Regions from separate parts of the Bradyrhizobium sp. AUGA SZCCT0160 genome, predicted to be linked through region 3. Evidence: predicted binding sites of a transcription regulator. Region 3 holds the regulator's gene; each other region holds the start of a gene.
The links. The regulator PhoB, encoded in region 3, activates phosphate uptake and scavenging genes when phosphate is short. The targets are predictions, from matches to a motif close to TGTCATNNANCTGTCAT.
Positions count from the first base shown of each region.

Region 1: a site for PhoB is predicted at 5,766-5,782, ahead of phnC (phosphonate ABC transporter ATP-binding protein). Genes of this name have one in related genera too.
Region 2: a site for PhoB is predicted at 2,220-2,236, ahead of phnG (phosphonate C-P lyase system protein PhnG). Genes of this name have one in related genera too.
Region 4: a site for PhoB is predicted at 4,742-4,758, ahead of ppk2 (polyphosphate kinase 2). Genes of this name have one in related genera too.

Region 1 covers NZ_JAFCMD010000004.1:215,475-223,484, reverse strand. The annotation lists gene JQ558_RS09145 (hypothetical protein) at 27-209, opposite strand; gene JQ558_RS09140 (hypothetical protein) at 617-991, opposite strand; gene JQ558_RS09135 (alkaline phosphatase) at 1,417-3,018, shown strand; gene JQ558_RS09130 (DUF1045 domain-containing protein) at 3,050-3,757, opposite strand; gene JQ558_RS09125 (alpha-D-ribose 1-methylphosphonate 5-triphosphate diphosphatase) at 3,839-5,032, opposite strand; gene JQ558_RS09120 (chloramphenicol acetyltransferase) at 5,029-5,697, opposite strand; gene phnC (phosphonate ABC transporter ATP-binding protein) at 5,896-6,711, shown strand; gene phnD (phosphonate ABC transporter substrate-binding protein) at 6,792-7,730, shown strand; gene phnE (phosphonate ABC transporter, permease protein PhnE) at 7,813-8,010, shown strand, end outside.
Region 2 covers NZ_JAFCMD010000004.1:207,277-215,286, reverse strand. The annotation lists gene phnE (phosphonate ABC transporter, permease protein PhnE) at 1-499, shown strand, start outside; gene phnE (phosphonate ABC transporter, permease protein PhnE) at 496-1,344, shown strand; gene phnF (phosphonate metabolism transcriptional regulator PhnF) at 1,448-2,176, opposite strand; gene phnG (phosphonate C-P lyase system protein PhnG) at 2,295-2,753, shown strand; gene phnH (phosphonate C-P lyase system protein PhnH) at 2,753-3,361, shown strand; gene JQ558_RS09080 (carbon-phosphorus lyase complex subunit PhnI) at 3,364-4,467, shown strand; gene JQ558_RS09075 (alpha-D-ribose 1-methylphosphonate 5-phosphate C-P-lyase PhnJ) at 4,464-5,348, shown strand; gene phnK (phosphonate C-P lyase system protein PhnK) at 5,341-6,132, shown strand; gene phnL (phosphonate C-P lyase system protein PhnL) at 6,142-6,840, shown strand; gene JQ558_RS09060 (alpha-D-ribose 1-methylphosphonate 5-triphosphate diphosphatase) at 6,855-8,010, shown strand, end outside; gene phnN (phosphonate metabolism protein/1,5-bisphosphokinase (PRPP-forming) PhnN) at 8,009-8,010, shown strand, end outside.
Region 3 covers NZ_JAFCMD010000024.1:118,810-126,819, forward strand. The annotation lists gene pstS (phosphate ABC transporter substrate-binding protein PstS) at 1-474, shown strand, start outside; gene pstC (phosphate ABC transporter permease subunit PstC) at 714-1,703, shown strand; gene pstA (phosphate ABC transporter permease PstA) at 1,707-2,552, shown strand; gene pstB (phosphate ABC transporter ATP-binding protein PstB) at 2,549-3,370, shown strand; gene phoU (phosphate signaling complex protein PhoU) at 3,394-4,110, shown strand; gene phoB (phosphate regulon transcriptional regulator PhoB) at 4,198-4,899, shown strand; gene JQ558_RS30400 (GcrA family cell cycle regulator) at 5,082-5,591, opposite strand; gene JQ558_RS30405 (aspartate aminotransferase family protein) at 6,074-7,279, shown strand; gene argF (ornithine carbamoyltransferase) at 7,279-8,010, shown strand, end outside.
Region 4 covers NZ_JAFCMD010000002.1:179,260-187,269, forward strand. The annotation lists gene JQ558_RS04430 (5-formyltetrahydrofolate cyclo-ligase) at 1-383, shown strand, start outside; gene JQ558_RS04435 (TIGR00282 family metallophosphoesterase) at 387-1,214, shown strand; gene JQ558_RS04440 (hypothetical protein) at 1,236-1,877, shown strand; gene JQ558_RS04445 (adenylate/guanylate cyclase domain-containing protein) at 1,970-3,751, shown strand; gene ppk2 (polyphosphate kinase 2) at 3,757-4,677, opposite strand; gene JQ558_RS04455 (phosphatidate cytidylyltransferase) at 4,910-5,854, opposite strand; gene JQ558_RS04460 (lysophospholipid acyltransferase family protein) at 5,851-6,483, opposite strand; gene JQ558_RS04465 (phosphatase PAP2/dual specificity phosphatase family protein) at 6,561-7,907, opposite strand; gene JQ558_RS04470 (bifunctional alpha/beta hydrolase/class I SAM-dependent methyltransferase) at 7,904-8,010, opposite strand, start outside.

The DNA of each region.
Region 1 (8,010 bases), on a different contig from region 3:
GGCCAGGCGATCCGCAGGAGCCCTGCCTAATGCGGTTGCAGATCGTTCGCCTTCCAGCCGGTGGAAAGCACAAGGAACAAGGCGCGATACGCGTGATAGCGTGCGGCGGGCCGGGTTTTCTCCCGTCCGCCTGCAATCATTTTCCCGCTCTGATCGCGCACTTGCCAGCAAAAGTTCCGGCGGCGCTTGAAGATCACAAATTGCAGCATCGGAGGCCGGAACACCGCGCGGGGCCCATTATTCCAAAGAAAATGCGGGCAATGCATGTTTCGGTTCATGGCGTGCGCTGCTCGGATTGAGAGCGGGAGGAACGTTCAACGCGTTATGGCCGATTCTCTTCCAAAATATCCGATTCGCAGGCTTGATTGCGGATCGTGGGGGCTGGCTCAACGGGGCACGGTGTTGTTGCCCGCCGCTGCGGATTCCGGAGATTCCAAGAATGAAACCCCCGCCGTCCCTGAGGATCGGCGGGGGGTATGGGAAAGATGGTGCGAGGCTGGGCGGTGCCCAGGTGTCGCGCCAAGGACCCGCGTGAAATCAGCCCTATCGAACAGTTCCGGGCAAGACGATTTTGTAAGCAATGCTGCCTGCGTTTCGTGCACACGCGACCAATCGATTACTCCGCGATGAATGACGTCGTCTTGGTCCCGGAATCGTAGCGCAGCCTGAGCACGTTGAATTTGCACAGATTGACGTTCTTCCAGCGCACCGATTCATCGTAATTCGCCCAATCCACCTTGATGTTCCAGACGCAGCCGTCCTCATCCTCGTCCTCATCGAATTCAACGTAAGCGGTGTCCTGGTTCTTCAGGGTCTTGTCGAGTTCGTTCTCCCATTCGTCGAGGCCGTCATCGGGCGAATTGAAACCCAAAAACTTGATCGCATAGCCGGTCTCGTTGATGACCGAGACGTTGCGGTTGTCGGCGGCCAAGGCGGGCGCGGCGGCGAGCGATAGTCCAAGCACAATCAACACGGATAAAATCGTTTTCATTTGAAATGCTCCTGGCGGCACAAGGCGTGCGGCGACGCGTTTAGCAACCTTTGCGTTGGCCGTCCTCTCACGCAGCGCACGATGATCGCAATTTGGACATCCGTATTCGTCCGGGTTAGCGGCGCGCGGTTTCGCAATCTATAACGGCCTCGCTAACAGCGGGGGGGGGCAGGGCGTTCGCTCATCACAGTGAACGCCATTCCACTGGAGGCTCACGAGGCCCGGACTCCTAGGCACTCCGGGCCTCGTCTACCTCCCCCACACATCCGCACATCCGCTCAGCAACCGACGGCGAGTTCACCGCTGAGATTGCGAACACCTTCATTCTGATGCGGCCGCGCGGTTCATCCGACTGTCGCAAAACCTTCGACCTGCGGTCAATTTGGACAGGCACCCTTCGTCGCGATTCGACGAGGATGCCTTGAATGCCGATTGGAATACGCGCGACGCAAGACCTGACTGGACAAGGCTTGACCAGACGTCAATTGCTGGTTCGATCCGCATCCACCGCCGCGGTCGCAGCGTTGGGAAGTGTTGCCAAGCCTTATCTCAGCCGCGCCGCGGACCGTCCGCACATCGCCGGCGGGATTGCGTCGGGCGACGTCTCGGCCGATTCCGCGGTGATATGGGCAAGGGCCGATCGTGCCGCGCGCATGCAGGTGGAGTGCTCGATCGACGAGAGCTTCAAGTCCATCCTTCGCGTCGCATGGTCGGAAGCGCTGCCCGAGCATGACTTCACCTCGAAGCTTTTGCTCGATGGCCTTCCTCCGGGGCAGGATATTTTCTACCGGGTGCGTTTCGCTGATATCGGCGAGTCCGGGATTTCGGGTGAGGCACAGGTCGGCCATTTCCGTACCGCGCCGGTGGCGCGACACGCGGTATCCTTTGTCTGGTCGGGCGATACCGCCGGCCAGGGCTGGGGCATCGATCCCGCCCGCGGCGGCATGCGGACTTACAAGACCATGCTCGTAAACCGCCCGGACTTCTTCATCCATTCCGGCGATCACATCTACGCCGACTGTCCGATCGAAGCCGAATTGAAGCTGCCGGACGGAGGCTTGTGGCGAAACATCGTCACCGAAGACAAATCCGTCGTTGCCCACAGCCTCGCGCAATATCGCGCCAACTACAAATACAATCTGCTCGACGAGAATCTGCGCGCCTTCAACGCGCAAGTGCCGATGCTCGCGCAGTGGGACGATCATGAAGTGACCAATGACTGGGCGCCGGTCGGCACCGCCGACGAGACCGGCTACGCCGAAGACGGCAGCTCTCACCTGGTGGCGCGGGCGGCCCGCGCGTTCCATGAATTCATGCCGATCCGCAACCTGGCTGGGCAGGCGGGGCGGATCTATCGCAAGGTCGCCTATGGGCCGCTGCTCGACGTCTTTCTGATCGACATGCGCAGCTACCGCGATTCGACGTGGAATAATCGCGACGACCGCAGCGACACCTGCATTCTCGGCCCCGCGCAACTGGCCTGGCTGAAGCGTGAACTCACGGCGTCCGATGCGACCTGGAAGGTCATCGCCGCCGACATGCCGATCGGATTGATCAGCGAGGATGCGATCGCGCTTGGCGACGGCCCGCCGGAGCGGCGCGAATGCGAGATTGCCGATCTGCTGTCCTTCATGAAACGCATGGGCATCAGCAACACCGTGTGGCTGACGGCCGACATGCATTACACGGCCGCACATCGCTACCATCCGAACCGCGCGGTGTTTCAGGATTTCGAGCCGTTCTGGGAGTTCGTCTCCGGACCGCTGCATGCGGGGACTTGGGCGCCGGCCCCGCTGGACAATACGTTCGGACCGGCGGTGGCGTTCCAAAAAGGCTGCAGCGCGGAGCAGGGCGAAAACCTCGCGCCGTGTTTCGGACTTCAGTTCTTCGGCCGGGTTGATATCGATGGCCAATCGGAGGTCATGACGGTGACCTTGAAGGATGTCGACAATCTGGATCTATGGTCGGTGGATATCGACCCGCGGCCGGATGGACGGCAGAAGCAAGTGCTGTCTCAACACATCTGATCCGCCTGACGCGGCGGCAATGCGGATGCGCCTAACCCTGGCCTGGCATGAGGACGAATTGCCTGGCGATCCGGAAGCGGGAATCCGCGCTGTCCTGACGGAATAACGCGAGCCGGTCGATCGCGAGCGTCTCGAGGCCGAGCGTGGAAAACCTATTCCTCAGCATCGCCAGAACGGTCTCCAGCCGGCTTGCGTCAAGCCGGCCTGTTAACGTCATGTGGAATCGAAACTCTTCCATCACGTAGGGATAGCCCCAGCGGTCGAGATGAGCGCGCTGCGCCGATGTCAGGCGGGAAGGATTGCGGCGCGCACGGTCCGCTTCGGTGAGCGGCGCGCGGAACATATCGAATTCGCTGACGCAGTCGGCCGCAAGCCGGATCAAATCACGCGGCGGCTCTGCCGGGATGACAGCAATGAAGCCGCTGATCGAGCCGACCACCGGCCTGATCACTGGAATCGCCCGGGCCGTTGCGGCGAAGGCGGCACACGCCGCGAGGAGTTCTGCTTCAGTCCTGCCTTGTGCCAGCGACAAGGGTGCCTTCAGCGTGGCGTGAAAGCCGTAATTGCGGGGATCGGCGGTCAGGTCCTGCCAATCCGGCGCAGCGCTGGCGACATCTACCGGAAACGGCAGGTCTTCGCCGCCGAAGGCGTCATAGCCAAGCAACTGCGAGCCGAAGCGGTTGAGATCGCTGGCCTGCGCCGGGGCGTAGTAGATCGCGTAACGCGGATAATTCGACATCGGTGCAGACTAAAGCGTTTTCGAGCGAAGTGGAGCCCGGTTCGCGTGAAGAAAACGCGTCAAGACAAAAGACTCGGCGCGTCAGGCGGCCGCAACCGTCTTGCGCGGCGCCGTTGAGGGACTGCGCAGGCGGCCAGCTTCCGTCAGATGCACCAGGCGTCCCGCGGCCATGACGGCGACGACACGCGGCCGCAACGGCACCTTGTCATCGACGAAGATGATGTCGGCACGCTGGCCGGCGGCGAGAACGCCGCGATCGGTGAGGCCGGCGGCGCGGGCGGGGGCTGAGGATATCAGCTGCCAGGCCTCGGCCAGCGGCAGCACGCCATCCGAAGCGAGGCGGAACGCTGCCAATAGCTGCGCCGGATAATAGTAATCCGACGCCAGCACCGAGCATAAGCCCTTGGCGATCATGTCGGAGGCCTTGGTCCAGCCGGTATGACTGCCGCCGCGGACGACATTGGGCGCGCCGAACACGATGAAGTCGCCGGCCTCTGCCGCCTCACGTGCGGTTTCCTCGTTGACCGGAAACTCGGCGATGCCGACGCCCTGCGCCCGAAACGCCTTCCGCACCTCGGTGCTTTCGTCGTCATGCGACAGCATGCGCACGTTGGCGTCACGCGCCGCTTTCGCCAGCCGGGCGATCGAGGCCGGCACCTCGTGCGCGCGGCCGACGACGCTCGCCACCAGCAAATCGAACGCCTCGTTCGAAAGCCCGGTGCGTTCGACCATGCGGCTGCGCTTTTGCGGCTTGTCGAGGTTGGCGACCGTCCCATCCATGTGGTCGTTGAATGCGAACAGGTCGATGCGCCCGTCCGACAGCCATTCGATGATCTCGGCCTCGGCGTCGAGATTGTAGGTCTCGTGACGCAGATGGAAGCGGGTATCGGCCGAAAGCTGCGGCCGCATCGACTCGATCGCTTCCAGGAGCCGCCTTGCATTATCGCCAGAGCGCAGGCCCGGCTCCCACGACCACGTCGTGCCATGATAGACCGTGGTGATCCCGTTGCTGATCGCCTGCCGGTCGCTGTCACCAAGGGCGACGTCGATCGGGAAATCGACGCCCGGGCGCGGCATCATCTGCCGTTCGAACGCATCGCCATGAAGATCGACGATCCCCGGCAACACCAGCAAGCCGCCGGCGTCGATGCCCAGCGAAGCGCGGCCCTGGTCGACGCCGATGGCGCTGATGTCACGGCCAGCGATCCGCAGCGAGGCCTCGTGGATTTCTTGGCCGAGCAGGGCTCGGCCGCCTTCGATGAAAATGTCAGTCACGATGCTGCACCCTGATGCCTGATCTGCGCGCGGACCGAGCCCGTGCCTGCTTCGTATTTTGCCAGAAAATCCTCTACCGTGAGCTTGCGGAAATCGGGCAGGGCGCAGCGCAGCGTCTCATGGTCCCAATTCCACCAGGCAAGCTCGGCGAGCCGGCCGGCGACCTCTTCCGAAAACCGCCGCTTGATCGGCCGCGCCGGATTGCCGCCGACGATGGTGTAGGCCGGGACGTCCTTGGTCACGATCGCGCCGGCGGCGACCACGGCGCCGGTGCCGACGTTGCGGCCGGGCAGGATGATCGCGCCATGGCCGATCCAGACGTCATGGCCGATATGGATTTGGTGCGCGCGCCGCCATTCGAAGAACGCGGCGTCGTCGCTCTCGCCGGAAAAATAGGCGCTGGCCCGGTACGTGAAGTGCGCCTGAGTCGCGCGGTGCATCGGGTGATTGCCCGGATTGATCCTGGTCATTGCCGCGATCGAGCAGAATTTGCCGATGGAAGTGTAGGTGATCTGGGCGTCATTGACGACGTAGGAATAGTCGTCCATCGACACTTCATGCAGGATCGTGCGCGCGCCGACTTCGCAATAGGCACCGAGCCGGGTGTCGTGCAATTTCGCCGTGGGATCGACGGTCGGGTCGACTGAAAGCATTTTGCCGGCCATACGGGCGTCTCTCCGCGACAAAGGTGGTGTCACGATGGCACGTCATCAATGGGCATGATGACATCTTCGTGACGGTTGCATGACGGATATCGCGTGGGCGATGAGGGTGTGGACGACGCCGCACCGCAGCGTGATTGTCACACAACTGTAAAGTCCAATCGCTAGCGATGATCCACGAGTGGGATTCTGGAGCATTGCATGCTGGTAGTGGAAGGTTTGACGTGCCGTTTCGGCACAAAAGCCGCAGTGGATGATGCGTCATTCTCCATCGCGCCCGGCAGCTTCGTCGGCGTGATCGGCCGCTCCGGCGCCGGCAAGTCGACGCTGCTGCGGATGATCAATCGCCTCGCGGAGCCTTCCGAAGGCCGCATCCTGTTTGAAGGCGTCGACGTGACCGCGCTGCGCGGCAAGGATTTGCGGCAGTGGCGCGCGCGCTCGGCGATGATCTTTCAGCAGTTCAATCTGGTCGGCCGGCTCGATGTGCTGACCAATGTGCTGATGGGGCGGCTCGCCGAAATCCCGTCCTGGCGTTCGCTGACGCAAACCTGGCCCGAACGGGACAAGGCGCTGGCGATGTCGGCGCTCGAGCAGTTCGACATGGCTTCGCTTGCAGCCCAGCGCGCCGACCAGCTCTCCGGAGGTCAGCAGCAGCGGGTCGCGATCGCGCGTGCGCTGGTGCAGGAGCCGGATATCATTCTCGCCGACGAGCCGATCGCTTCGCTCGATCCACGCAACACGAGGATCGTGATGGATGCACTGCTGCGCATCAACAAGCATTTCGGCATCACCGTGATCTGCAATCTGCATTCGCTCGATCTGGCGCGAGCCTATTGTGACCGCCTGATCGGCATGTCCGCGGGCCGCATCGTGTTCGACGGGGCGCCGGCGACGCTGACCGACCTCATTGCGCGCGAGCTTTACGATCTCGAAGCCAACGACGTCATGGGCGCAGCACCCGCACATGCGCCCGATGGAGCCGCCGTCCCTGAGCTGGGCACTGCGGCGGCGGCCTGAGCGTTTCGTCTGTAACAGGGCGGCCGCTTGCAAAGCTGCAAACCGCCGAAAAAATGCGTAACACAACAAGAGGGCACACCATGATCAATCGTCGTATCGTTCTGGCCGGCGCGGCCGCGCTGGCGTTTTCGGCCTCCGCCGCTTCTGCGCAGGACTGGAAGGGCAAATATCCGGAACTGACCTTCGCCGTCGTGCCGGCGGAAAACGCTTCGGGCGTGACCGAACGCTGGGCGCCGTTCGTCGCCTATCTCTCCAAGGAGCTCGGCGTGAAAGTCACGCTGCGCATTGCCAACGATTATGCCGCCGTCATCGAAGGCCAGCGTTCCGGCAACATCCATATCGCCAGCTACGGCTCGGCGTCGTTCGCGCGCGCGCGGATGACCGGCGTCAAGACCGACGCGTTCGCCAACGACATCAATGCCGATGGCTCTACGGGTTATTACTCGGTGTTCTTCGTCAAGGCGTCGAGCCCGTACAAGAACATCGACCAGCTGAAGGGCAAGAATCTGGCTTTGGTCGATCCGAATTCGACGTCGGGCAACAACGTGCCGCGCTTCGAACTCGACAAGCTGGGCATCTCCGATGCCGACACGTATTTTGGCAAGGTCGTGTTCAGCGGCAGCCATGAGAACGCCATCCTGGCGCTCACGCAGGGCACCGTCGAAGTCGCTGCCAATCAATGGACCACCGACGACGACTCCACGCTGGCCCAGATGCTGACCAAGGGCATGCTGAAGAACGCCGACGGCACAGCGATGAAGAAGGATGATTTCCGGATCGTGCATAAATCCGCGCCCATTCTCAATGGGCCCTATGCCTATAATTCGGACCTTCCGGCAGATTTGAAGGCCGCCATCGGCAAGGCGTTTGCGGATGCACCGACCAAGGACAAGGCCGCCTTCGAGCGTCTTTCCGACGGCCAGAAAAAAGCCTTCAATCCCGCCACGACAAAGGATTGGGACGGCATGATCGACCTGATCAAGTTCGTGGACAATCTTCGCAAGAAGAAGGCGTCCTGATCGATCGGCGGAGCGAGACCAGGCCGGGTCCATGCGACCCGGTCTTTTTCCGTTCAGGACATAACCGGCACAGCAGCCTTCCATGACATCAGCCGTATCCATCCTTCCAGCCCAGCAACTTGCGGCACTCAACGACGCGTATCGTGCGGCGGTGGCGCGCAAGCGGCTGCGGATGACGCTGGCAACGGCGGTATTCTTTGCCGTTCTCGTCATCGCCGCCATCGGCGCCGAGGTGAATCCGGTCACGTTCGTCAACAAGATCGGAAATTTCGTCAGCTAC
Region 2 (8,010 bases), on a different contig from region 3:
GCCATGGCTGCGGTTTACCATTCGCCGCCTGATGGAATTCTGCCGTACCGTTCCGGACATCGTGTTCGCGTTGATCTTCGTGATTGCGTTCGGTCTCGGGCCGATGGCCGGGGTTCTCGCCATCATGATCCATTCGGTCGGCGCGCTCGGCAAATTGTATTCCGAAATCGTCGAGAACATCGACATGAAGCCGGTCGAGGGGGTGCGATCGACCGGCGCGAGCTGGATCGCGTGCATCCGCTTCTCCGTCGTGCCGCAGGTCGCGGCGGGTTTTGCCAGCTACACATTGCTGCGCTTTGAGATCAATGTGCGCGGCGCGTCGGTGATGGGTTTCGTCGGAGCCGGCGGCATCGGCCAGGAACTCGTCGTCGCCGTCAGAAAGTTCTTTTATTCCGACGTCAGTGCGATCCTGCTGATGATCATTGTCACCGTGTTCCTGATTGATATCGGCACCGGATGGGCGCGCGGGCGGCTGTTCGGCAAGGAGGCACGGGCATGACACGGTTGCTGGCACCGGACTCCGGGGATTTGCGTGGCCGCTATCCCGAGGTTTTCGACCGGCCGGCTTCCTCCCGTCTCGCGATCCCCGCGATGCTGCTCGCAGCATTCGGGATCTTCGTGTTCGGGCTTGTAGAGCTGGAGTTTTCGCCGGCACGGATGCTGGCCGGGTTGAGCCAGCTCGGCTGGATCACGATGATGATGATCCCGCCCGATCCCGGCGGTTCGCTCCCGGTCTATCTCGTTGCACTCGGTGAAACACTGTCGATCGCGATGCTGGGCACGACCCTTGCCGCGTTGCTGGCGCTGCCGGTCAGTCTGCTGGCGGCAAAGAACATCGTGCCGTCGAGTATCTTCCGCTTCCCGGTCCGCCGCTTTCTCGATTCGATCCGCGGCGTCGACACGCTGATCTGGGCGCTGGTCTGGATCAACGTTGTCGGGCTTGGGCCGTTCGCGGGCGTGCTGGCGATTGCGGTGGCGGACTTTGGCGCGTTCGGCAAATTGTTCTCCGAAGCGATCGAGGCCGCCGACAAGAAACAGGTCGAGGGCATCCGGGCCTCCGGCGGCAATGCGCTGCACGAAATACGGTTTGGGCTGATGCCGCAGGTGCTGCCTGTGATCGCAGGGCAGGTGCTCTATTTCATCGAGTCGAACACCCGCTCGGCCACCATCATCGGCATCGTCGGCGCCGGCGGCATTGGATTGCAGCTGGCCGAGCAGATCCGGGTGCTGGAATGGCAGAAAGTCTCATTCCTGATCCTGATGATCCTGGTGGCAGTCGCCGCCATCGACTGGATTTCGGGCAAGCTGCGGTTTGCGATCATCGGCCAGCGCGCGGTGGTTTGATGGCAGCCCGTAGGGTGGGCAAAGGCGCACTTGCGCCGTGCCCACCAATCCTTTGTTGGGGAAGCAAGAGGTGGGCACGCTTCGCTTTGCCCACCCTACAAGCCTAATCGCTTTCCACCAGAAACTCGACGCGTTCGGCGGCAAAGCGCGAGCGCTTGGTCACGATTGGCTTGCCGTCGGGATCGACGTCGGTGCTGTCGACCACCAGCACCGGGCGGCCGAGCGCGAGATCGAGCCGTGCGGCGTCGCTGGCGTCGGTTATGGCGGCGGTGATGCGGGTGGAATATCTGCGGTAATCGCGGATGCCGTAATGTGCGACCAGCTTGGTCATCGAGCGCACGCTGGCAAAGACCCGTCCCGCGTCAGGGAAGCGCTCGGCGGAGAGCCATGAGGTGCTGACGCAGATCGGCGTCCGGTCGGCCAGCCGCAGCGCCTCGATCCGGACCAGGGGTGCGCCCGTCTTCAGTCCGAGTTCCCGCGCCAGTTCACGTGTAGCGACATCGTCGGACGCTGCGATCAACTGGCCACGCGGTTCATGGCCGCCGGCGCCGACGATTTCGGAAAACCGCGTCCGCGAGCGCAAGGGATAGGCGAGGCGTTGGGCCTCGACATAAGTACCGCTGCCGCGCTCGGCGCGCACCAGCCCGCGTTCGGCGAGCGTCGCCAGCGCCCGGCGCACGGTATGGCGGTTGACCCGATAGGTCTCGGCGATCTCCATCTCGCCCGGCAGCTTCTCACCCGCGGCGAAGCGGCCCTCGGCAATGCCGCGTTCGATCCCGTCGGCGACCTGCCGCCACAACGCCACACCGGTGGCCGCGTCCTGCATGCTCATGCTGCAAATATATCCGGGACGGTCATCCGAAAAACAACCTTGTTGTCACCAAACAGTCATGGCGTTTGGTTATGAAGTTGTCTATTAGCATAGACAACTTGATTCCGGCAAGGTGGATATGACGGCAACCGAGAACGACAAGCAGGCGCAGCGCAAGGCGGTCATGGCGGTGCTGGCGCACTCCGATCCATCAGAGATATCCGGCCGTCTGGCGGCGATCACGCTGCCTGATCACGAGAATCTGCGCGAGCCGGAGAACGGCCTTGTGATGGTGCGCGGCCGTATCGGCGGCGACGGCTCTGCCTTCAATCTCGGCGAAGCAACGGTATCGCGCGCGGCGGTGCGGCTTTCGACCGGCCAGGTCGGCTTCGGCTACACGCTCGGCCGCGACAGGGAAAAGGCGCGCATGATCGCGCTGTGCGACGCCATGGTGCAGTCGGATGAATTCGCTGGCCTCATTGAGACGAAGGTGATCGCGCCGCTGCGCGCGGCGATATCTGCGAAACGGAGCCGCAAGGCGGCCGAGGCCGCGGCGACGCGGGTCGATTTCTACACCTTGGTGCGGGGAGAGGGCTGATGACGACGGTTGCCGAACTGCCCGCAGGATTTGCCGACAAGGTGTTGTCGGCGCAATCAACCTTCCGCTCCGTGATGGACGCGATGGCACGTCCCGGCAGCGTGCAGCGCATTGCGGCCGTCGCCGGCACGCCCGCCGCCATGATGCGCGGCACCGCGGCTATTGCGCTGACCCTGTTCGACCATGATACGCCGATCTGGCTCGACAGCCGGATGTCGGAAACATCCGACGTTGCCAAATGGCTCAAGTTCCACACCAGCGCGCCTGTGATCGCGGATTCCTCGATCAGCAGCTTTGCCCTGATCGGCAGCCCCCGCGAACTTCCGGCGCTCGACCGCTTCGCGTTCGGCAGCAATGAATACCCGGATCGTTCGACGACGCTGATCCTGCAGATCGACAGCCTGACGCAGGGTCCCGCCCTCGAGCTGCGCGGCCCCGGCATCGACGGCACAGCGATCCTGCAAGCCGCGATCCAGCCGCATGATCTGTTCGAACGGCTCGCCATCAACGTGGCGCTGTTTCCGCGCGGCATCGACGTGGTGCTGGTCCATGACGATGCGATCGTCGCGATACCGCGCACCACGCGGCTGGTAGCGAGGGGAGGCTAGTTATGTACGTTGCCGTCAAGGGAGGCGAACGCGCCATCGAGAACGCTCATCGGCTGCTGGCGCATGAGCGGCGCGGCGACCGTGACGTTCCCGAGGTCTCGCTGTCCCAGATCTCCGAGCAGTTGTCGCTCGGCGTCGACCGGGTCATGACCGAGGGTTCGCTGTACGATCGCGAACTCGCCGCGCTCGCGATCAAGCAGGCGCGCGGCGACATGATCGAGGCGATCTTCCTGGTCCGCGCGTTCCGCGCCACGCTGCCGCGCTTCGGCACCACCGAGCCGGTCGATACCGGCGCGATGCAAGTGCGGCGGCGGATTTCCTCGACCTTCAAGGACATTCCGGGCGGGCAAATCCTCGGCCCGACCTTCGATTATACCCATCGTTTGCTGGACCCACAGCTTGCTGAGGGGTTTTCCCCGGAAACGCCGGAGACCAGCGAAGCCTCGCTCGCGGCGACGCCGCGCGTGACCGACATTCTTGGCCGTGACGGCCTGATCGAGCCGTCGCCGGCAGCGGATGCCGAGACGCCGGTCGGCGACCTCACGCGCGAGCCGCTCAGCTTCCCGGCGGATCGCGACCTGCGCCTGCAGAACCTGGCGCGCGCCGACGAAGGCTTTCTGCTGGCGCTTGGCTATTCCTCGCAACGCGGCTACGGCCGCAACCATCCGTTTGCCGGCGAAATCCGCTTCGGCGAAGTCGAGATCGAATTCATGGCCGAGGATGTCGGCTTCGCCGTGCCGCTCGGCGCGATTGCGATGACCGAATGCCAGATGGTCAACCAGTTCAAGGGCTCGGCCACCGAAGCTCCGTGCTTTACGCGTGGCTATGGGCTGGCGTTCGGGCAGAGCGAGCGCAAGACCATGTCGATGGCGCTGGTCGATCGTACGCTACGTGCCCGGGAGCTCGGCGAGGAGGTGATCGCACCGGCCCAGGACGAAGAGTTCGTGATGTCGCATTCGGACAATGTGCAGGCGACCGGTTTCGTCGAACATCTCAAGCTGCCGCACTACGTGGACTTCCAGTCCGAACTCGGCCTGCTGCGCAAACTGCGCAAGGAGTTCACTGAGGCCACGGAATCGGCGCCGATGCAGGAGGCTGCGGAATGAACGCGCCAACGTATAATTTCGCCTATCTCGACGAACAGACCAAGCGGATGATCCGCCGCGCGATCCTCAAAGCGATCGCGATCCCCGGCTATCAGGTGCCGTTTGCCAGCCGGGAAATGCCGATGCCCTATGGCTGGGGCACCGGCGGCGTGCAGGTCACGGCCGCGATCCTGGGACCCGAGGACGTGCTGAAGGTGATCGACCAGGGTTCCGATGACACCACCAACGCGATCTCGATCCGAAAGTTCTTCGGCAAGACCGCGGGCGTCGCGACCACGACCGCCACGGCGGACGCCACTGTGATCCAGACAAGGCACCGGATACCGGAAGCGCCGCTGCATGGCGGGCAGGTGCTGGTGTATCAGGTGCCGATCCCCGAACCGTTGCGGTTCCTCGAGCCACGTGAGACCGAGACAAGGCGCATGCATGCGCTTGGCGAATACGGCCTGATGCACGTCAAGCTGTATGAAGACATCGCGCGCTTCGGCCACATCGCGACGTCCTACGCCTATCCGGTCAAGGTGAACGCGCGTTACGTGATGGACCCGTCGCCGACGCCGAAATTCGACAATCCGAAGATGGACAATTGCGCGGCGTTGCAATTGTTCGGCGCCGGCCGCGAGAAGCGCATCTACGCGATCCCGCCGCATACCACGGTGGTGTCGCTCGATTTCGAGGATCATCCCTTCACGCGCTACCGATTTGACGCGCCCTGCGCGCTGTGCGGTGCCGGCGATTCCTATCTCGATGAAATCGTCACCGACGACAAGGGCGGCCGGATGTTCGTTTGTTCGGATACCGATTATTGCGAGAGCCGCCAATCGGCCGGCCATCGCGGCAGCGAAAGCGCGGCACCGCACAAGGAGAGGGCGCATGGCTGAGCAAACCCTCGACGATCAACCGCTGCTGGTCGCCGAAAACCTCGGCAAGACCTATGGGAAGCTGATTGCCTGCCGCGACGTCTCCTTTGCGCTCTATCCCGGCGAGGTGCTGGCTGTGGTCGGCGAGTCCGGATCGGGCAAGTCGACGCTGCTGCAGTTGCTGTCGGCCCAGCTGGCGCCAACGACGGGCAGCGTCTCCTACCGGATGCGCGACGGCGTGCTGCGCGATCTTGCTGCATTGGGCGAGGCCGAGCGGCGCTTCCTGTTCCGCACCGACTGGGGCTTTGTGCATCAGGACCCCGCGCAGGGCCTGCGGATGGCGGTCTCGGCCGGAGCCAATGTCGGCGAGCGGCTGATGGCGGTGGGATGGAATCATTACGGCCGGATTCGTGACACCGCGTCATCCTGGCTGGAGCGTGTCGAGATCGACACCGACCGTATCGACGACGCGCCGCGGACCTATTCGGGCGGCATGCGCCAGCGCCTGCAGATCGCGCGCAACCTCGTCACAGAACCGCGGCTGGTGTTCATGGACGAGCCGACCGGCGGCCTCGACGTATCGGTGCAGGCGCGGCTGCTCGACCTGATGCGCAACCTCGTCAGCGAATTGGGCCTCGCAGCCATCGTCGTCACCCACGATCTTGCGGTGGCGCGGCTGCTGTCGCACCGCGTGATGGTGATGAAGGGCGGCCGGGTCATCGAAACCGGGCTGACCGACCAGGTGCTCGACGATCCCCGCGAACCCTACACCCAGTTACTCGTCTCCTCGATTTTGCCGGCATGAGTTAGGCCAATGAACGCGATGATCGACATCACAAACGCCGAAAAAACCTTCACCATGCATCTGCAGGGCGGGGTCGAGCTGCCCGTCGTACGCGGGGTCTCGTTCCACGTTGTATCAGGCGAATGCGTTGTGCTGTCGGGACCCTCGGGCGCCGGCAAATCCTCGATCCTGAAGATGATCTTCGGCAACTACCGCTGCGACGGCGGCCGGATCGGCATCCGCCACCAGGGCACCGTGATCGATCTCGCCACCGCCGAACCGCGGCAGGTACTGAGCGTGCGCCGTTCCACCATCGGCTATGTCAGCCAGTTCTTGCGCGCGGTGCCGCGGGTCGCGACCATCGACGTGGTGGCCGAGCCCCTGATCGTGAACGGGATTGCCCGCGCAGAAGCGCGCGAGCAGGCCGGCTCCCTGCTGCGGCGGCTGAATATCCCCGAACGGCTGTGGGCGCTGCCGCCCTCGACGTTCTCGGGCGGTGAGCAGCAGCGCGTCAATATCGCGCGCGGCTTCATATCCGACCTGCCGATCCTGCTGCTGGACGAGCCGACGGCATCGCTCGACACCGCCAATCGCGCCGTCGTGGTTGAATTGATCGATCAGAAGAAACACGAGGGGGTGGCGATGGTGGCGATCGTCCATGACGACGAGATCCGCCATTTGATCGCGGACCGGATCGTCGATGTGACGTCGTTTGCCTCGGCGGCATAGGGAAGAGACGTGAGATGAGCGCAACGAAGCACGAAACCATTTTGGGCAATGCCGGCATCATCCTCGCCGATCGCGTGATCGCGCGCGGCTGGGTCGCCATATCAGATGGCCGTATCGCCGAATTCGACGAAGGCGATGCCCCCGGGCAAGCCGAGGACGCTGCCGGCGATCTGATCATGCCCGGCCTGATCGAGCTGCACACCGACCATCTCGAAGCGCACTACGTGCCGCGACCAAAAGTGTTCTGGGATCCGATCGCCGCGGTCGTCTCTTATGACGGACAGTTGGCGACTTCGGGCATCACCACGGTGCTGGACTCGCTGCGGGTCTGGCGCGAGGACGGCGCCGAGGAGGTCGATGGCAGGGCAGGCGTGCTCGCGAAGGCGATCACAACGGCGCGTGAGGAAAACCTGCTGCGCGCCGATCATTTCCTGCATCTGCGCTGCGAAATACCGATGCCGAGCGTCGTCGAGGAGGCAAAGGAACTGATCGACCGGCCGGACATCCGGCTGATGTCGTTGATGGACCACACGCCGGGGCAGCGCCAGTTCCGCGACGAGGTCAAGCTGCGCGACTATTACCGCGGCAAGGGTGGCGGCATGACCGACGCCGAGCTCGACGTGCTGTTCGAGCGGCGCTTTGCCTACCAGAAGACCTATGCCGCGGCCAACATGCGCGAGATCGTAGCATTGGCGCATCAGTACAAAATACCGCTCGCCAGCCATGACGACACGACCGAGGAAAACGTCATCGACGCCGTGCGCGACCGCGTCGCGGTGGCCGAGTTTCCGACCACGATGGAAGCCGCGCGCGGCCTGCACCAGGCCGGCATCGGCATCCTGATGGGCGCGCCGAATGTGGTGCGTGGTGGTTCGCATTCCGGAAACATCGCCGCCGTCGATCTCGCCCGCGAGGGACTGCTGGACATCCTGTCGTCCGACTACATTCCCTCGAGCCTGCTGATGGCAGCCCTGCAATTGCCGCGGCATGTTCCCGCAATTGATCTTGCTTCCGCCATCCGCACCGTCACCAAGACGCCGGCCGAGGCTGTGGGGCTTTCGGACCGCGGCGAAATCGCGGTCGGCAAGCGCGCCGACCTGATCCGAGTCCATGTGGCGCGCGACATCCCGGTGGTGCGCAGCGTCTGGCGGGAAGGGCAGCGTGTGGCAT
Region 3 (8,010 bases):
GTCGGTCTCGGCACGGCCGTCGAATGGCCGACGGGCGTTGGCGCCAAGGGCAATGAAGGCGTTGCCGGCAACGTCGGCCAGACCAAGAACGCGATCGGTTACGTCGAGTACGCCTACGCCAAGCAGAACAAGCTGACCCATGCCGCGATGGTCAACAAGGCCGGCAAGACCGTGCAGCCGACGATAGCCTCGTTCCAGGCTGCTGCGGCCAACGCCGACTGGGCGAAGGCGCCCGGCTACTACGTGATCCTCACCGACCAGCCCGGCGAAGGCTCCTGGCCGATCACCGCAGCGACCTTCATCCTGATGCACAAGTCCGCGACCGACAAGGCCGCGTCCCAGGAAGCCATCAAGTTCTTCAAATGGTCGTTCGAGAAGGGCGGCAAGATGGCTGAGGAACTCGACTACATCCCGATGCCGGACCCCGTGATCAAGCTGATTGAAAAGACCTGGTCGGCCGAGATCAAGAGCTGAATTTAAGAACAAAGAACCGGGCGGCGTTCGGCCCGGCGACAATGGGAGCGTGCTCCCACTCTGCCCAACCCGGGTCTTTCCGGGTTGGGTCTTTCCCTCCGGGCAGGAGGGCGAATACAGGCGGGTCTGGTTACCAAGGGGCTTGGTGGACACCAGCCTTGGTTCAAGAGTCCGGTGCAAAACCGGCGCCGGATCCGGGGCAGTTGGGCTATATAGTACAGGGGATTGGCGTGGCAGACATGGCCGTTCAGAGCGACGTGATGGAAGCTGCAGGACCTTACGATCGCGCCAAGGCCCTCAGCGCATTCAAGCTCGGTGACGTTACCTTCTATTGGCTCACGCGCGCCTGCGCGATCTCGGTGCTGCTCATTCTCGGCGGCATCATCCTTTCGCTCATCGTCGGCGCCTGGCCTGCGATCAGGGAATACGGCTTTTCATTCCTGTTCACCTCGCGCTGGGCGCCGTCGGCCGATCCGCCGGTGCTGGGCGCGCTCGGGCCGATCTACGGCACGCTGATCACCTCCGTGATCGCGATGATGATCGCCATTCCGGTCGGCATCGGCATTGCGATTTTCCTGACCGAGATCTGTCCGATCTGGCTGCGCCGCCCGATCGGGCTCGCGGTCGAACTGCTCGCCGGCATTCCCTCGATCATCTACGGCATGTGGGGTTTCTTCGTGCTGGGGCCTTTTTTGGCCAACTCGTTCCAGCCGTTCATGATCAGCATCTTCGACGGCGTGCCGGTTCTCGGCACCATCTTCGCAGGCCCCCCGTCCTATCTCAGCCTGTTCAACGCCTCGCTGATCCTGGCGATCATGGTGCTGCCCTTCATCACCTCGATCTCGGTCGACGTCTTCAAGACGGTGCCGCCGGTGCTGAAGGAAGCCGCCTACGGCGTCGGCTGCACCACCTGGGAAGTCGTCCGCAATGTCGTGATCCCCTACACAAGGGTCGGCGTGATCGGCGGCGTGATGCTGGCGCTCGGCCGCGCGCTCGGCGAAACCATGGCGGTCACCTTCATCATCGGCAACTCGTTCAAGATCTCGTCCTCGATCTTCGCGCCGGGCACCACGATCTCGGCGGCGATCGCATCCGAATTCGCCGAGAGCGACGGCCTGCACCAGTCCGGCCTGATCCTGCTCGGCCTGCTCCTGTTCGTGCTGACGTTCTTCGTGCTGTCGGCCGCGCGGCTGATGCTGATGCGGCTGGAAAAGAAGGCGGGGAACTGAGCCATGAACCCGATTTACGCCTCCCGTCGCCGTGGCGACATCATCGTCCGGGGCCTCTGCATCAGCGCCGCCTTGTTCGGCGTGACCTGGCTCGCGCTGATCCTGTTCACGCTGTTCTACAACGGCCTTGCCGGCCTCAACCTGGCCGTCTTCACCCAGGACACGCCGCCGCCCGGCTCGACCGATGGCGGTCTGCGCAACGCGATCATCGGCTCGATCATGATGACCGTGATCGGCGTCGGCATCGGCGCGCCGCTCGGCATGCTGGCGGGAACTTATCTCGCCGAATACGGCAAGCATGACCGGCTCACCTCGGTGATCCGCTTCATCAACGACATCCTGCTCAGCGCGCCCTCGATCATCATCGGCCTGTTCGTCTATGGCGCCGTCGTGGTGCCGATGGGCGGCTTCTCGGCCTTTGCCGGCTGTCTGGCGCTGGCCGTGATCGTCATTCCCGTGGTGGTCCGTACCACCGAGGACATGCTCGGCCTGGTGCCCAACCCGCTGCGTGAAGCGGCATCCGCGCTCGGCCTGCCGCGCTCGCTGGTGATCAAGCGCATCGCCTATCGCGCCGCGCGCGCCGGGCTAATCACCGGCGTGCTGCTCGCCACCGCCCGCGTCGCCGGCGAAACCGCGCCGCTGCTGTTCACCGCGCTGTCGAACCAGTTCTTCAGCCTAGACATGACCAAGACGATGGCGAACCTGCCGGTTACCATCAACAACTTCGTGCAGAGCCCCTACGAATACTGGAAGCAGCTCGCCTGGAGCGGGGCGCTGCTCATCACCCTCACCGTACTTGCCCTGAATATTGGCGCACGCATCCTTGGCGCTGAGAGGACAGCAAAATGAACGATCTTTCTGTATCCGTGAGTGGCGCGAACGGACCCGTTCCCCAGGTGGCGCTGCCCGACGCGCCGCCGAAGGTGACCGCGCGCGGCCTGAATTTTTATTACGGCGAGCACCACGCGCTGAAGAACATCAACCTCGCGCTCGGCACCAACAGAGTCACCGCCTTCATCGGGCCGTCCGGCTGCGGCAAGTCGACGCTGCTGCGGATCTTCAACCGGATGTACGATCTGTATCCGGGCCAGAAGGCGACCGGGCAATTGATGCTCGACCAGACCAACATCCTCGACCCCAAGCTCGATCTCAATCTGCTGCGCGCCCGGGTCGGCATGGTGTTCCAGAAGCCGACGCCGTTTCCGATGACGATCTACGAAAACATCGCCTTCGGCATCCGCCTTTATGAGAAGATCTCGAAATCCGAGATGGACGGCCGCGTCGAAAAGGCGTTGCGTGGCGGCGCGCTGTGGAACGAGGTCAAGGACAAGCTGAATGCATCGGGCCTCAGCCTCTCCGGCGGCCAGCAACAGCGGCTCTGCATCGCACGCACCGTCGCGGTGCGCCCGGAAGTGATCCTGTTCGACGAGCCCTGCTCGGCGCTGGACCCGATTTCGACCGCCAAGATCGAAGAACTGATTACGGAGTTGGCGGAGGATTACACCATCGCCATCGTGACCCATAACATGCAGCAGGCGGCGCGCGTCTCGGACAAGACCGCCTTCATGTATCTCGGCGATCTGGTCGAATTCGACGACACCAACAAGATTTTCACCTCGCCGAGCGATCGACGCACCCAGGATTACATTACCGGCCGGTTCGGCTAAGCGCACATCGCGAGGAGAAGACAATGGCTTCAGAACATACCGCGAAGGCGTTCGACAGCGATCTTCAGGAACTGACCCGCCTGGTCGCCGAAATGGGCGGCCTTGCCGAACGCATGATCACCGAATCCGTCGATGCCCTGATCCGCCGTGACGTCGCGCTTGGCAAGCGCGTGGTCGCGTCCGACGTCGAGATCGACCGCCTGCAGCACCTGATCGAGGAACGTGCGGTGCTGACGATTGCCCGCCGCCAGCCGATGGCCATCGACCTGCGCGAGATCGTCGGCGCCATGCGGGTGGCCACCGATCTGGAACGGATCGGCGACCTCGCCAAGAACATGGGCAAGCGCGTCGCCGCGCTGGAGAACGATTTCCAGCCGCTGAAGCTGATCCGCGGTCTCGAACACATGACCGATCTGGTGCAGTCGCAGGTCAAGTCCGTGCTCGACGCCTACGCGTCGCACGACCTGCCGGCGGCGATGGCGGTCTGGAAGGGCGACGAGGAAGTCGACGCCATCTGTACCTCGCTGTTCCGCGAACTCCTGACCTACATGATGGAAGATCCGCGCAACATCTCGTTCTGCATCCATCTGATGTTCTGCGCCAAGAACATCGAACGGATCGGCGACCACGCCACCAACATCGCCGAGACCGTGTTCTACATGATCGAAGGCCAGCAGATGCTCGACAAGCGCCCGAAGGGCGACATGACGAATTTCGCCACGACGGTGCCAGGGAACTAGAAGCGGAACTAGTAACGGAACGGACAACCGAACGAGAGACGTTTTTCGCGTATCGACAGCGCGTCAAAACACAAGAGGCTGACATAGATGAACGCACGCATTCTGGTGGTTGAAGACGAGGAAGCGCTCACCACGCTTCTGCGCTACAACCTCGATGCCGAAGGCTATGAGGTCGAAACCGTCGCCCGCGGTGACGACGCCGATACAAGGCTGAAGGAGCGGGTGCCCGACCTGATCGTGCTGGACTGGATGCTGCCGGGCCTGTCCGGCATCGAACTGTGCCGCCGCTTAAGGGCGCGGCCGGAGACCAAGGCGCTGCCGATCATCATGCTGACCGCGCGCGGCGAGGAAAGCGAACGGGTGCGGGGGCTGGCGACCGGCGCCGACGACTACATCGTAAAACCCTTTTCGGTGCCGGAGCTGCTGGCGCGGGTGAAGGGCCTGCTCAGGCGGGCGAGCCCGGAGCGGCTGGCCACCGTGCTGACCTATGGCGATATCGAACTCGATCGCGAGAAGCGCCGCGTCGCGCGCTCGGGCCGTCCGATCGATCTCGGCCCGACCGAATATCGCCTGCTCGAATTTTTCCTGGAACATCCCGGCCGCGTGTTCAGCCGTGAGCAACTGCTCGATAGCGTCTGGGGCCGCGACATCTATATCGACGAGCGTACCGTCGACGTCCATATCGGCCGCCTGCGCAAACTGCTCAATCCCGGCCGCGAACAGGACCCGATCCGCACCGTGCGCGGCGCCGGCTACGCGCTGGATGACCGCTTCGCGAAGGTCGAGTAGGGCGGGTAAGGCGCAGCAATATCCGCTGTCGTCCCGGCCTTGAGCCGGGACCCATAACCACAAATATTGATTGCTCTAAAAAGGCTGGAGCTCCAGCCAAGCATAACCACGGCCATCGGTGGTTATGGGTCCCGGCTCAAGGCCGGGACGACGGCAAATATTCGTCGTAACGCCGCGCGCTCTTAGCGCGTCGGCTTCGGCGCCGGGCGGCGGCGATCGGAGGCCGGCTGATAGGCGATGCGCGAGTGATGTGCGCAATAGGGCAGGCTGGTGAGCGCCTTGCCGCCGCAGAAAAAGAATTCCGAGCTGGACGGATCGCCGATCGGCCAGTGGCAAGTGGCCTCGTTCAATTCGAGCAGCGTCAGCCGCTGGCTCATCGGCACCACATTGTCGTAGGCGACCGGATCCGGCTCCATCTCCACTTCGAAGGCGTGGGCCAGCGCGGTGTTGCCGCGCGACACCGGGCGCGCCACCCGCATCATCTGCTGGGCGGGGCGCGCCTTGCGCTGACGCGGCGCGGCCGAGGACGGGCTCTTGGCACGGCCGGAAAGACCCAGCCGGTGCACTTTGCCGATCACTGCATTTCGCGTCACATTTCCAAGTTCCGCGGCGATCTGGCTGGCGGAAAGTCCGCCCTCCCAGAGCTTCTTAAGCTGCTCGACGCGCTCGTCGGACCAGGTCAATACCGTCATCGCATTCTTCCCTTCGCACAGAGCCGGCCAATTGGGGGGCAGCGCTGGCGATGCCAATTCTCAAAAATCCCAGCGGGCAGAATCCCTTAGCCCTCGCCGGGCGCATAAAAGCCGCCCGAACGTTTACGCCTTACAAAATGGACTCTAGGGGTCAGTACTTCCGCACGAGATGTCGTACCCGACAGCCCAGACGCTACAATATGGCGGGACTCTGGCGCAAGAGTCCGCGTCCGTGCGTCCACATGTTCCGGTATTTATGCATTGCAATTAGAGTTTTCCACGGCACCGGAATGCTACGGATTGCTTTATCCTGCACTGCAGGAAAGCCGTTTTTAGGCGTGTTGACACGGTCCAAAGCCAGCATAGAATGCCTGTCACGTGCCGCCCCGAAAAGGCGGCACGTTTTGTTTTCGCAAGACCGGCTGTGCCGCGTTCGCACCAATGCACGCTATGTGGCCGGTCTCTAACCGTCAGTGATGGCCATGACCAACAGCGCCCCGTCGCATCTGCTTCCCGTTTTCGCGAGAGTCGATCTCGGTTTCGAACGCGGCGAAGGCGCGTGGCTGATCTCGACGTCGGGCGAGCGCTATCTCGACTTCACCTCGGGTGTGGCGGTGAATGCGCTCGGCCATTGCCATCCGCATCTGGTCGCAGCCTTGCAGGAGCAGGCCACCAAGCTCTGGCACATGTCGAACCTGTTCCGGAGCCCGGACGGCGACAAGCTTGCAGCAAGGCTGTGCGAACAGAGCTTTGCCGATCTGGTGTTCTTCTGTAATTCCGGCGCGGAAGCGATGGAATGCGCGATCAAGGTCGCGCGCCGCTATCACGCCGCCAAGGGGCATCCCGAGCGCTACCGCATCGTCACCTTCGAGGGCGCGTTCCACGGCCGCACGCTGGGCACGCTGGCGGCGACCGGCTCGGCCAAATATCTGGAAGGCTTTGGTCCGCCGCTGGATGGCTTCGACCAGGTCGCGCATGGCGATCTCGAAGCGGTCAAGAAGGCGATCGGGCCGCAGACCGCCGCCATCCTGATCGAACCGGTGCAGGGCGAGGGCGGCGTCCGCAGCGCGCCGCATGCGTTCTACAAGGCGCTGCGCCAATTGTGCGACGACAAGGGCCTGCTGCTGATCTTCGACGAGGTGCAGACCGGCATGGGCCGCACCGGCGATCTGTTTGCCTATAAGCGCCTCGGCGTCATCCCCGACATCATGTCGCTGGCAAAAGCGCTCGGCGGCGGTTTTCCGATCGGCGCCTGCCTTGCCACGGCAGAGGCGGCGTCCGGCATGACGCCGGGCTCGCACGGCTCGACCTTCGGCGGCAACCCGCTGGCGATCGCCTCCGCCAACGCGGTGCTCGACGTGATGCTCAAGCCCGGCTTCTTCGAGCACGTGCAGAAGGTGTCGCTGCTGCTGAAACAGAAGCTCGCTTCCGTGGTCGATCGCTATCCTTCCGTGCTCGCGGAAGTGCGCGGCGAAGGGCTGCTGATCGGCGTCAAGGCCGTAGTGCCCTCGGGCGATCTCGTTGCCGCGCTGCGCGACCAGAAGCTGCTGACGGTCGGCGCCGGCGACAATGTCGTGCGCTTCCTCGCCCCGCTGATCGTTTCCGAAGCCGAGATCGAGCAGTCCGTCCAAAGCCTCGAGCGCGCCTGCATCGCGCTGTCGGGCGACAAGAAGAAGGCGGCGGGGTGATGAGCAAGTCCCTACGTCACTTCCTCGATATCAGCGAGCTGCCGCCGAAGGAATTGCGCAACATGCTGGACCTGAGCGTCGCCATGAAGGCGAAGCTGAAGGCGCATGAGAAGAACAAGAAGCCGCTCGAGGGCAAGACGCTGGCGATGATCTTCGAACGGCCGTCGACCCGCACCCGGGTCTCGTTCGACGTCGGTATGCGCCAGCTCGGCGGCGAGGCCATCATGCTGACCGGCGCGGAAATGCAGCTCGGGCGCGGCGAGACCATTGCCGATACCGCGCGCGTGCTGTCGCGTTACGTCGATGCGATCATGATCCGCATCCTCAACCACGATGCGCTGCTGGAGCTTGCCGCCAACGCCACCGTGCCCGTCATCAACGGGCTGACCCGGCGATCGCATCCCTGCCAGGTGATGGCTGACCTGATGACGTTCGAGGAGCATCGCGGTTCGATCGAGGGCCGCACCGTGGCCTGGACCGGCGATGACAACAACGTGCTGGCGTCATGGGCGCATGCGGCGGAGCGCTTGAAGTTCAAACTGAACGTGGCGACCCCGCCGCAGCTCGCGCCGAACAAGGCGATGAAGGACTGGATCAAGGCGACGCAGGCGCCGATCGTGCTCGGCAACGACCCGGAAGCCGCCGTCGCCGGCGCCGACTGCGTCGTGACCGACACCTGGGTGTCGATGGGCGACAAGGACGGCGAGCATCGCCACAACGTGCTCAAGCCC
Region 4 (8,010 bases), on a different contig from region 3:
GCAAGCTCGCGGAAGCGGGCGCCAGGCTGGCGCTCCCGGCGGTGATGGCGCGCGGCAAGTCGCTGGCCTTCCGTGCGTGGTCCGGGAACGATCGGCTGATGCTCGGGCCACTCGGCATTCCCGAGCCTTCGCCGGCCGCCGCTGAACTCATTCCCGACATCATGTTGATCCCGCTGGCGGCGTTCGACGCCGAGGGGCACCGGATCGGCTATGGCGCCGGACATTACGATTTCACGCTGGAGCATTTGCGCAAGGCGAAGGCCGTTACCGCCGTCGGCACGGCGTTTGCCGTGCAGCAAATAAAGGCGGTTCCGGCCCAGCCGCACGACGTGGCGCTGGATTATGTGCTAACGGAAAAGAAAGTGTTCGATTTCCGGAGCTGAATTTTGCGCATCCTCTTCATCGGTGACGTCGTCGGCAAAACCGGCCGCACCGCCATTTCAGAACATCTCCCGGGCATGGTCAGAGACTGGTCGCTCGATCTCGTCATCGTCAATGGCGAGAATTCGGCCGGCGGCTTCGGCATCACCGAGGCGATCTACCAGGAATTCCTCGACGCCGGCGCGGATGCGATCACGCTCGGCAACCACGCCTGGAATCAGAAGGAGGCGCTGGTGTTCATCGAGCGCGCGCCGCGCCTGATCCGCCCCTTGAACTTTCCGCGCCATACGCCGGGCCGCGGCGCCGCGCTGATCGACACCAAGAACGGCAAGCGCGCGCTGGTCATCAATGCCATGGGCCGCGTCTTCATGGAGCCGCTCAACGATCCGTTCAACGCGGTCGGCAAGGAGCTCGACGCCTGTCCGCTGCGTGAAGCCGCCGACGCCATCGTGGTCGATTTCCATGGCGAGGCGACCAGCGAGAAACAGGGTATGGGATTCTTCTGCGACGGCCGCGCCAGCCTCGTGGTCGGCACCCATACCCATGTGCCCACCGCCGATCACCAGGTGCTGCCCGGCGGCACCGCCTATATGAGCGACGCCGGCATGACCGGCGATTACGATTCGATCATCGGCATGCAGAAGGAGGAGCCGCTGCACCGGTTCGTCACCGGCATTCCCTCGGGCCGTTTCGAACCGGCGTTCGGTGTCGCGACACTAAGCGGTGTCGCGGTCGAAACCGACGATGCCACCGGGCTGGCGCTGCGAATAGCGCCAGTGCGGGCGGGCGGCAGGCTGGAGCCGGCGGTGCCGGGATTTTGGACCGGCCACTGAACCGGCGTGCGAGAAGGTGTGATGCAAAAGTTTCTGGTCTTCCTGCTCGCGTTGTTGCTGTCGCAGCCGGCGTCCGCGCAAAAGCTCACCCAGCGCCCGGTATCGCAGAACCCGGTATCGCTGGAAGACATGACCGGGCGGCTGGAGAAGTCCGCGATCGACACGGCGAAGGTCGCGCCGAAGGGGGCGGCAAGAGGCTCCTCGGTGGATTTCTCCTGGGCCTCCAGTGCGGAAGAACATCGTGCGCTGGCCAAGCATGTGCTCGTGCTCGTCAGCGTGGTGACGCAGGACCAGGCCGAGCTGCCGCTGCGCCGGGTCTATGTGAACATCGACGGCCGCGAAACCGAACTGGTCAGGTTGAGCAGCCAGCTCAGCGCCGTCCGGAAAGGCTCGAAGACCTATTCGATGCTCGGGCCTTATCGTGAGGACGGCTTCTACCTCGCGCCTGCCGGCGCCATGATGGCGGACGGCTATCTGCAGGCCGATTTCGCGGTGCGGCGGAACGGCTTCAATCTCTACAAATTGCCGGGGACGCCACCGGATTTCATCAAGGCGGACAGCAATCCGGTGCCCGGGCCCGACGCCAAGCCGGAAACGCCGGTGCTCAAGGCGATGCTGCTGCGCGAGTACAAGGGCTTCGAATTGCCCGCAGGCCTGCGCTAGATTCCGGCGGTGCCCGCTTTTGGTGAGCTGGCGTGCGCTACCTTGCCATGCTTTGATGCAACCGGACGGATCGTTTCGATCGTGGAGGTTGTTTGGCCAGCGAGCGCTTGGAACGGCGGTTGGCGGCGGTGGTGGCGGCTGATGTCGCCGACTACGGCCGTTTGATGCGCGTGGACGATGCGCGGACGCTGACCGACCTGAAGAGAGCTAGAAGGACCCTGATCAACCCGGCCGTTGCGGCGCATCGCGGCCGCATCGTGAAAACCGTCGGCGGCGAGATGCTGGTCGAGTTCCCCAGCGCCGTCGACGCGGCGCAGTGCGCGATCGAAGTTCAGCGCGGCATGGCGACGCAGAACGCCGCCGTGCCGCAGGACAAGCGCATCGAATTCCGCATCGGCATTCATCTCGGCGACCTCATGATCGACGAGAGCGATATTTTCGGCGACGGCGTCAACATCGCCGCGCGGCTTGAGAAGCTGGCCGAGCCCGGCGGCATCTGCATCTCCGACGACGCGCACCGGCAAATCCGGGGCAAGGTCGGCGCCATCTTCGATGACCTCGGCGCGCAGACCCTCAAGAACATCACCGAGCCGATGCGGGCATGGCGAATCCGGATCGGCGGCGAGCCGCCTTCTGTGGCCGCACCCTCGAACAATCCGGTCCCGTCCAGCCCGCCTCCTGCGCTTCCCGATATGCCGTCGATCGTGGTGCTGCCGTTCCAGAACATGAGCGGCGATCCCGAGCAGGAGTATTTCGCCGACGGCATGGTCGAAGAGATCATCACCGCGCTGTCGCGCTTCAAATCGCTGTTCGTGATCGCGCGCAATTCGAGCTTCACCTACAAGGGCAAATCCGTCGATATCAAGCACGTCGGGCGCGAACTCGGCGTGCGCTATGTGCTCGAAGGCAGCGTCCGCCGGGCGGGCGACAGGGTTCGCATTTCCGGCCAGCTGATCGAGGCCGCGACCGGCACGCATATCTGGGCCGACCGGTTCGATGGCGGGCTGGAGGACGTATTCGGCCTGCAGGATCAGGTGACGACCAGCGTCGTCGGCCTGATCGCGCCACGACTCGAACAGGCCGAGTTCGAGCGCGCGCGCCACAAGCCGACCGAGAAGCTCGACAGCTACGATCATTATCTGCGCGGTGCGGCGCTGCTGCATCACCGCTCTTCGCTGGTCGACGCATACGGGTTCTTCAGGAAAGCCATCGAACTCGATCCGGAATACGCGGCGGCGCACGCCATGGTGGCCTGGACGTGGATGGCCCGGCAGGCCGTCGATGGCCTGCCGCTCGCCGCCGAAGATCGCGCCGAAGCCATCCGGCATGCACGGCTGGCGGCGCGACTGTCGGAAGAAGATGCGTTCGTGCTGTCACGTGCCGGTCACGTCCTGACCTATCTCGGCCACGAATATGACTATGGCGTTTCCCTGGTCGAGCAGGCGGTCGCGCTCAATCCGAATCTCGCCATCGTGTGGTATTCGCGCGGATGGGTCTCGCTGATGTGCGACGAGACCGAGCGCGCGATCGAGAGCTTTGACCGCATGATCAGGTTGAGCCCGCTGGATCCCTTGCGGATCAGCGCCTGGGACGGCGCCGCACACGCCCTGTTCTCGCTCGAACGCTATGAGGAAGGCTGTGTCGCGGCGATGAAGGCGATGCAGTTCAACGTCAATGCCCATACGCTGGGGGCGTTGATCATCAACGCGGTGCGCGCCGGCCGGACCGAGGAAGCGCAAAAAGCGGTCAGCCGGCTCTTGAAGATTCAACCCGGTTTTCGGACGTCTCACGTGGCGGAGGCCTATCCCGTCCGCCGCGCCAAACGGCAGGACGAGATATCAGCAGCGCTGCGCGACGCGGGTTTGCCGGACTAGCTCGTTTAGTAGCGCGCCGGCACGTACATCTCCGGCGGGACCGGCCCGCGCTGGTAGTCCGGATGGCGCACGCGCGGCGGCAGGATGACGGGATCCTGCGGGACCTCGCTGTAGGGAATCTGTTCAAGCAGATGGGCGATGCAGTTCAGCCGCGCCCTCTTCTTGTCGACGGCCTCGACCAGGTGCCACGGCGCTTCCGGAATATGGGTGCGCTCCAGCATCGCCTCCTTGGCCTTGGTGTATTGCTCCCAGCGGCTGCGCGCCTCCACGTCCATCGGGCTCAGCTTCCACTGCTTCAAGGGGTCGCGGATCCGCATCGTGAAACGCAGATGCTGCACCTCGTCGGTGATCGAGAACCAGTATTTGATCAGGATGATGCCGGAACGCACCAGCATGCGTTCGAATTCCGGCACCGAACGGAAGAACTCCTCGACGTCGGCTTCGCTGCAAAATCCCATCACCCGCTCGACGCCGGCGCGGTTGTACCAGCTGCGGTCGAACAGCACGATCTCGCCGCCGGCCGGCAGATGCGAGACGTAGCGCTGGAAATACCATTGGGTGCGTTCGCGCTCGTTCGGCGCCGGCAGCGCGGCGACCCGGCAGACCCGCGGATTCAGCCGCTGCGTGATGCGCTTGATGACGCCGCCCTTGCCGGCTGAATCGCGTCCCTCGAAGATGACAACCACCTTCAGCTTCTGGTGCTGCACCCAGCTCTGCAGTTTGACGAGTTCACCCTGCAGGCGGAACAGTTCCTTGAAATAAAGGTGACGGTCGACGGTTTTCTCTGATGTATCGCCCTCGAATTCGGTGGTCAGCGCGTCGAGGAGGTCGTCGTCGATCTCGAGTTCCAGTTCCTCATCGAAACTGTCCATCATTTCCGCGTGGATGCGGTCATGGATCGAGCCATCCAGTGGTTTTTCGGTCATCGAGGTACTCCGCCCAAGAAAGCGTAAAGGAAATGCACAGCATCACCGTTAGTTTCAAATGCGCATGTCAGCGGTGTGACAGCGCACGCCGGGCAAAGCGTTTTCGAGCGAAGCATGCCCTCTTGATGCGGGGGTGACTGCGGACATGCAAAATCGACGCGAATGATCCATCGCCGGCCTTTGCCAATCGCCAATCAAAAGCCAGTGATGCGGTTGGTCGTTTTCCGCTTTTTTAAATTGTCCACCAGTAGCGGGTGATGTGGAAGAAGATCGGTGCGGCAAAAATCACCGAGTCGAGACGGTCGAGCATGCCGCCGTGGCCCTCGATCATGTGCCCCCAGTCCTTCACTCCACGGTCACGCTTGATCGCTGACATGACGAGACCGCCGAGGAACCCCATAAGGTTGATAATCAGCGCCATAATCCCTGCCTGCCAAGGCTCGAACGGCGTGACCCACCACAGGGCGGCGCCGATCAAGCTCGCGCTCGCAACTCCGCAGACGAATCCCTCGACGGTCTTCGAGGGCGAGAGCAACGGTGCGATCTTGCGGCTGCCCAGCAGCTTTCCCCAGACGTACTGAAGGACATCGCTCGATTGCACCACCAGTACCAGGAACGCGATCAGCAATACCTGACGCCCTTCATAGTCCGGGATCGGCAGGGTGAGCAGAGCCGGTACGTGGGAGATACAGAAGACGCAGATCATCAGGGCCCACTGCACTTCCGCCACCCGTCGCATGAAGTTCGTCGTGTCGCCGCGCAGCGCCGCGACGATTGGCAGCAGCAGGAAGGCGTAGACCGGGATGAGGATCGAATAGAGGCCGTACCACTCGATCCAGACAAGATAGTATTGCAGCGGCAGCACGATGAAGAACGCCGCGCCCAGCGCATAGTGATCGCCACGGCGCGTCGGCAGCAGCGTTATAAATTCGCGCAGCGCCGTGAACGATGCGAATGCGAAGAGCGCGATCAGGCCCGCCTTGCCGAAGGCAAAGGCGAAGCTGATCACGCAGACCATGACCCACCAGGCCTTGATACGGGTGTTGAGATTGTCGATGACGGCGTTCGGGCCCTCGGCCGCGTACCGGCGCTGGAGCAGGAAGCCGATCAAGGACGCGACGATGAGGACGACGACGATGCCGCCGAACAAGGCAAGCGTTTGCTCGGTGACCGTCATTGCGCGGCCGCCCTCGCTGCAGCCGCGGCGAGCAGAGCCGCGCGCGCTCGCCGGAGAAAGGCGGACTTGTCCTCCTGCGCCGAAATCGTGAGCGGGACTCCGAACGTCACCGTGCACAGCAAGGGGATAGGAAATACCTCGCCCTTCGGCATCATCCGGTTGAGGTTTTCCAGCCATACCGGCACCAGCTCGACCTGCGGCCGCGCCATCGCGAGATGGTAGAGCCCACTCTTGAACGGCAGCAGTCGCTCATCGGTCACGTTGCGGGTGCCCTCGGGAAACATGATCAGCGAAGCGCCCGCATCGAGCGCATCCGTCATCAGCTTCATAGGGTCGCCGTTGCGCGCCGCCCAATTGCGGTCGATCAGCACCGAATGGAAGACGCGGTCGGCGAAGAAGCGGCGGGTCGCGTTTGCGTTCCAATAGCCCGATCCCGCAACCGGCCGCGTGTTTCGTCGCATGACAGGTGGCAGCACCGTCCAGACCAGCACCGAATCACCATGACTGGTGTGGTTGGCGAAGTAGACGCGGGAGCGCGCGTCTGGCGCGCAGCCCTGCCACTCGGCTCGCACGCCGGTGACCCCGCGCGCAAGGAGGGTTACGGCCGTGCCAAACAACATGTCGATCATCGACCATGCCCGCATTTTCAAGAGACGAGCGCCACTGCTGCTGCGGACAGCAGGATAGCCCCCTGAATCACCGCTGTTCATGGGGTGTTGCCTCGTGCCGCGTGCTCGATGGCCTGCAGCGCGTCCGCGCCCAGGACGATTCGCGGCCGCACTCGGCGCACGCGCTCGACCGCATCCTGGATGCTTGAGGCACGACCTGTGACCAGCAGCCAAACCGCTACCGCCGATGCGCTGCGCGAATAGCCGAGCGCGCAGCAGACGAGAACCGCGCCGCTCGCGCGCGTCCGCTCGATCATGGCAGCCGCTTCCCGCAGGGTGGACGGCGGCGGCGCCACCAGATCGAGCGCCGGGTATGCGTGCCAGCCGTCGTGAGCGCGCAGCGCCGGCATCTCGGCGCTCAGGTCCACGATTGACGCAAACGTCCTGGAATCGCCCCTGGAGGGCATTCGGCCGATCGCTACGCCATCGTCAACCGCCGCCTGCGTCGGCTCGTTGCGCGTCCAGATGCGGGAATTGATCCAGGCGCCCGCCAGATACGGTGCAAGCAGAAGGCGCACCGCAAGGCTCATGCGTCCATCCGCTCCTTTCTGGAAACCAGCGGCGCCGAAGACGGCGTAATTTGCTGCCACAAAGGCAAGTGCGAGCGCTGGCCAGAACAGCCACCAACCGGCCCCGCCGGTAAGCAATGCCGCGCCGGCGAAAACCAAAGCTCCGGCGGCGTAGTGGATTGCTAGCCGGCGCCTTTGTGGATCGCGCGTGAGCGCGAAAACCGAGATCGGAGTCGGCCCGCGATCCGGCCAAAGCCAGAGGCAGAACAACCCGAGCAGCGCGCCGGTCGGAACGTCGATGAAGTGATGCTGATAGGTGGTGAGCACTGAAGCGCCGACTAGGGCGAACCATGGGTGGAGCAGATATAGCGCCCAGCGCGGAAGATGGCGGGCATAAAGCACCCAAAGGATAACCAGCAGAGCGATATGCAGCGAAGGAGCCTGGTTGAACGGCTTGTCGAAGCTCGTCAAGGCTGCGAACAGAAAGCCGGGCAGCCCGACCGTCTCGGGTTGGGTGAAGGTAAAACGCAACGGAAGCTGGATGAAGCAGATAACCGCAACGACCTGTGCCGTCAGGAGGCGGCGGCCATGCGTGTCAAGCTCGTCCCGGCTCGCGCAGACGAACAACGACAGGCCGTAGAAGGCGTTGATCGACCAGTATGGAATAATCGTCCAGCCAAGGAACGGGATGGCGTGCTCCCAGCCGAAGACGATCGAAGGCACCCCCGGACGCAACAACGCGAGCCAGTTGGCAGCACCGTAGGTGAGGTAGAAGAACGGCGTGAGAAAACACAACCATGCGAAGGCGCGGCGCCACGGCCGCTCCGGGACGCTTTCCCGGGTTGTGGTAGTTGGTGAGCTCTCCGTAACGGTCACGGTCCGACCCGCTGCGCAAGCGACACGGTGAAGATGCCCCATTCGTCGATGCGCTGTTCGATCTTGCGGAAGCCCGCCGCCTCCACGAGTTGATCCATCTCGC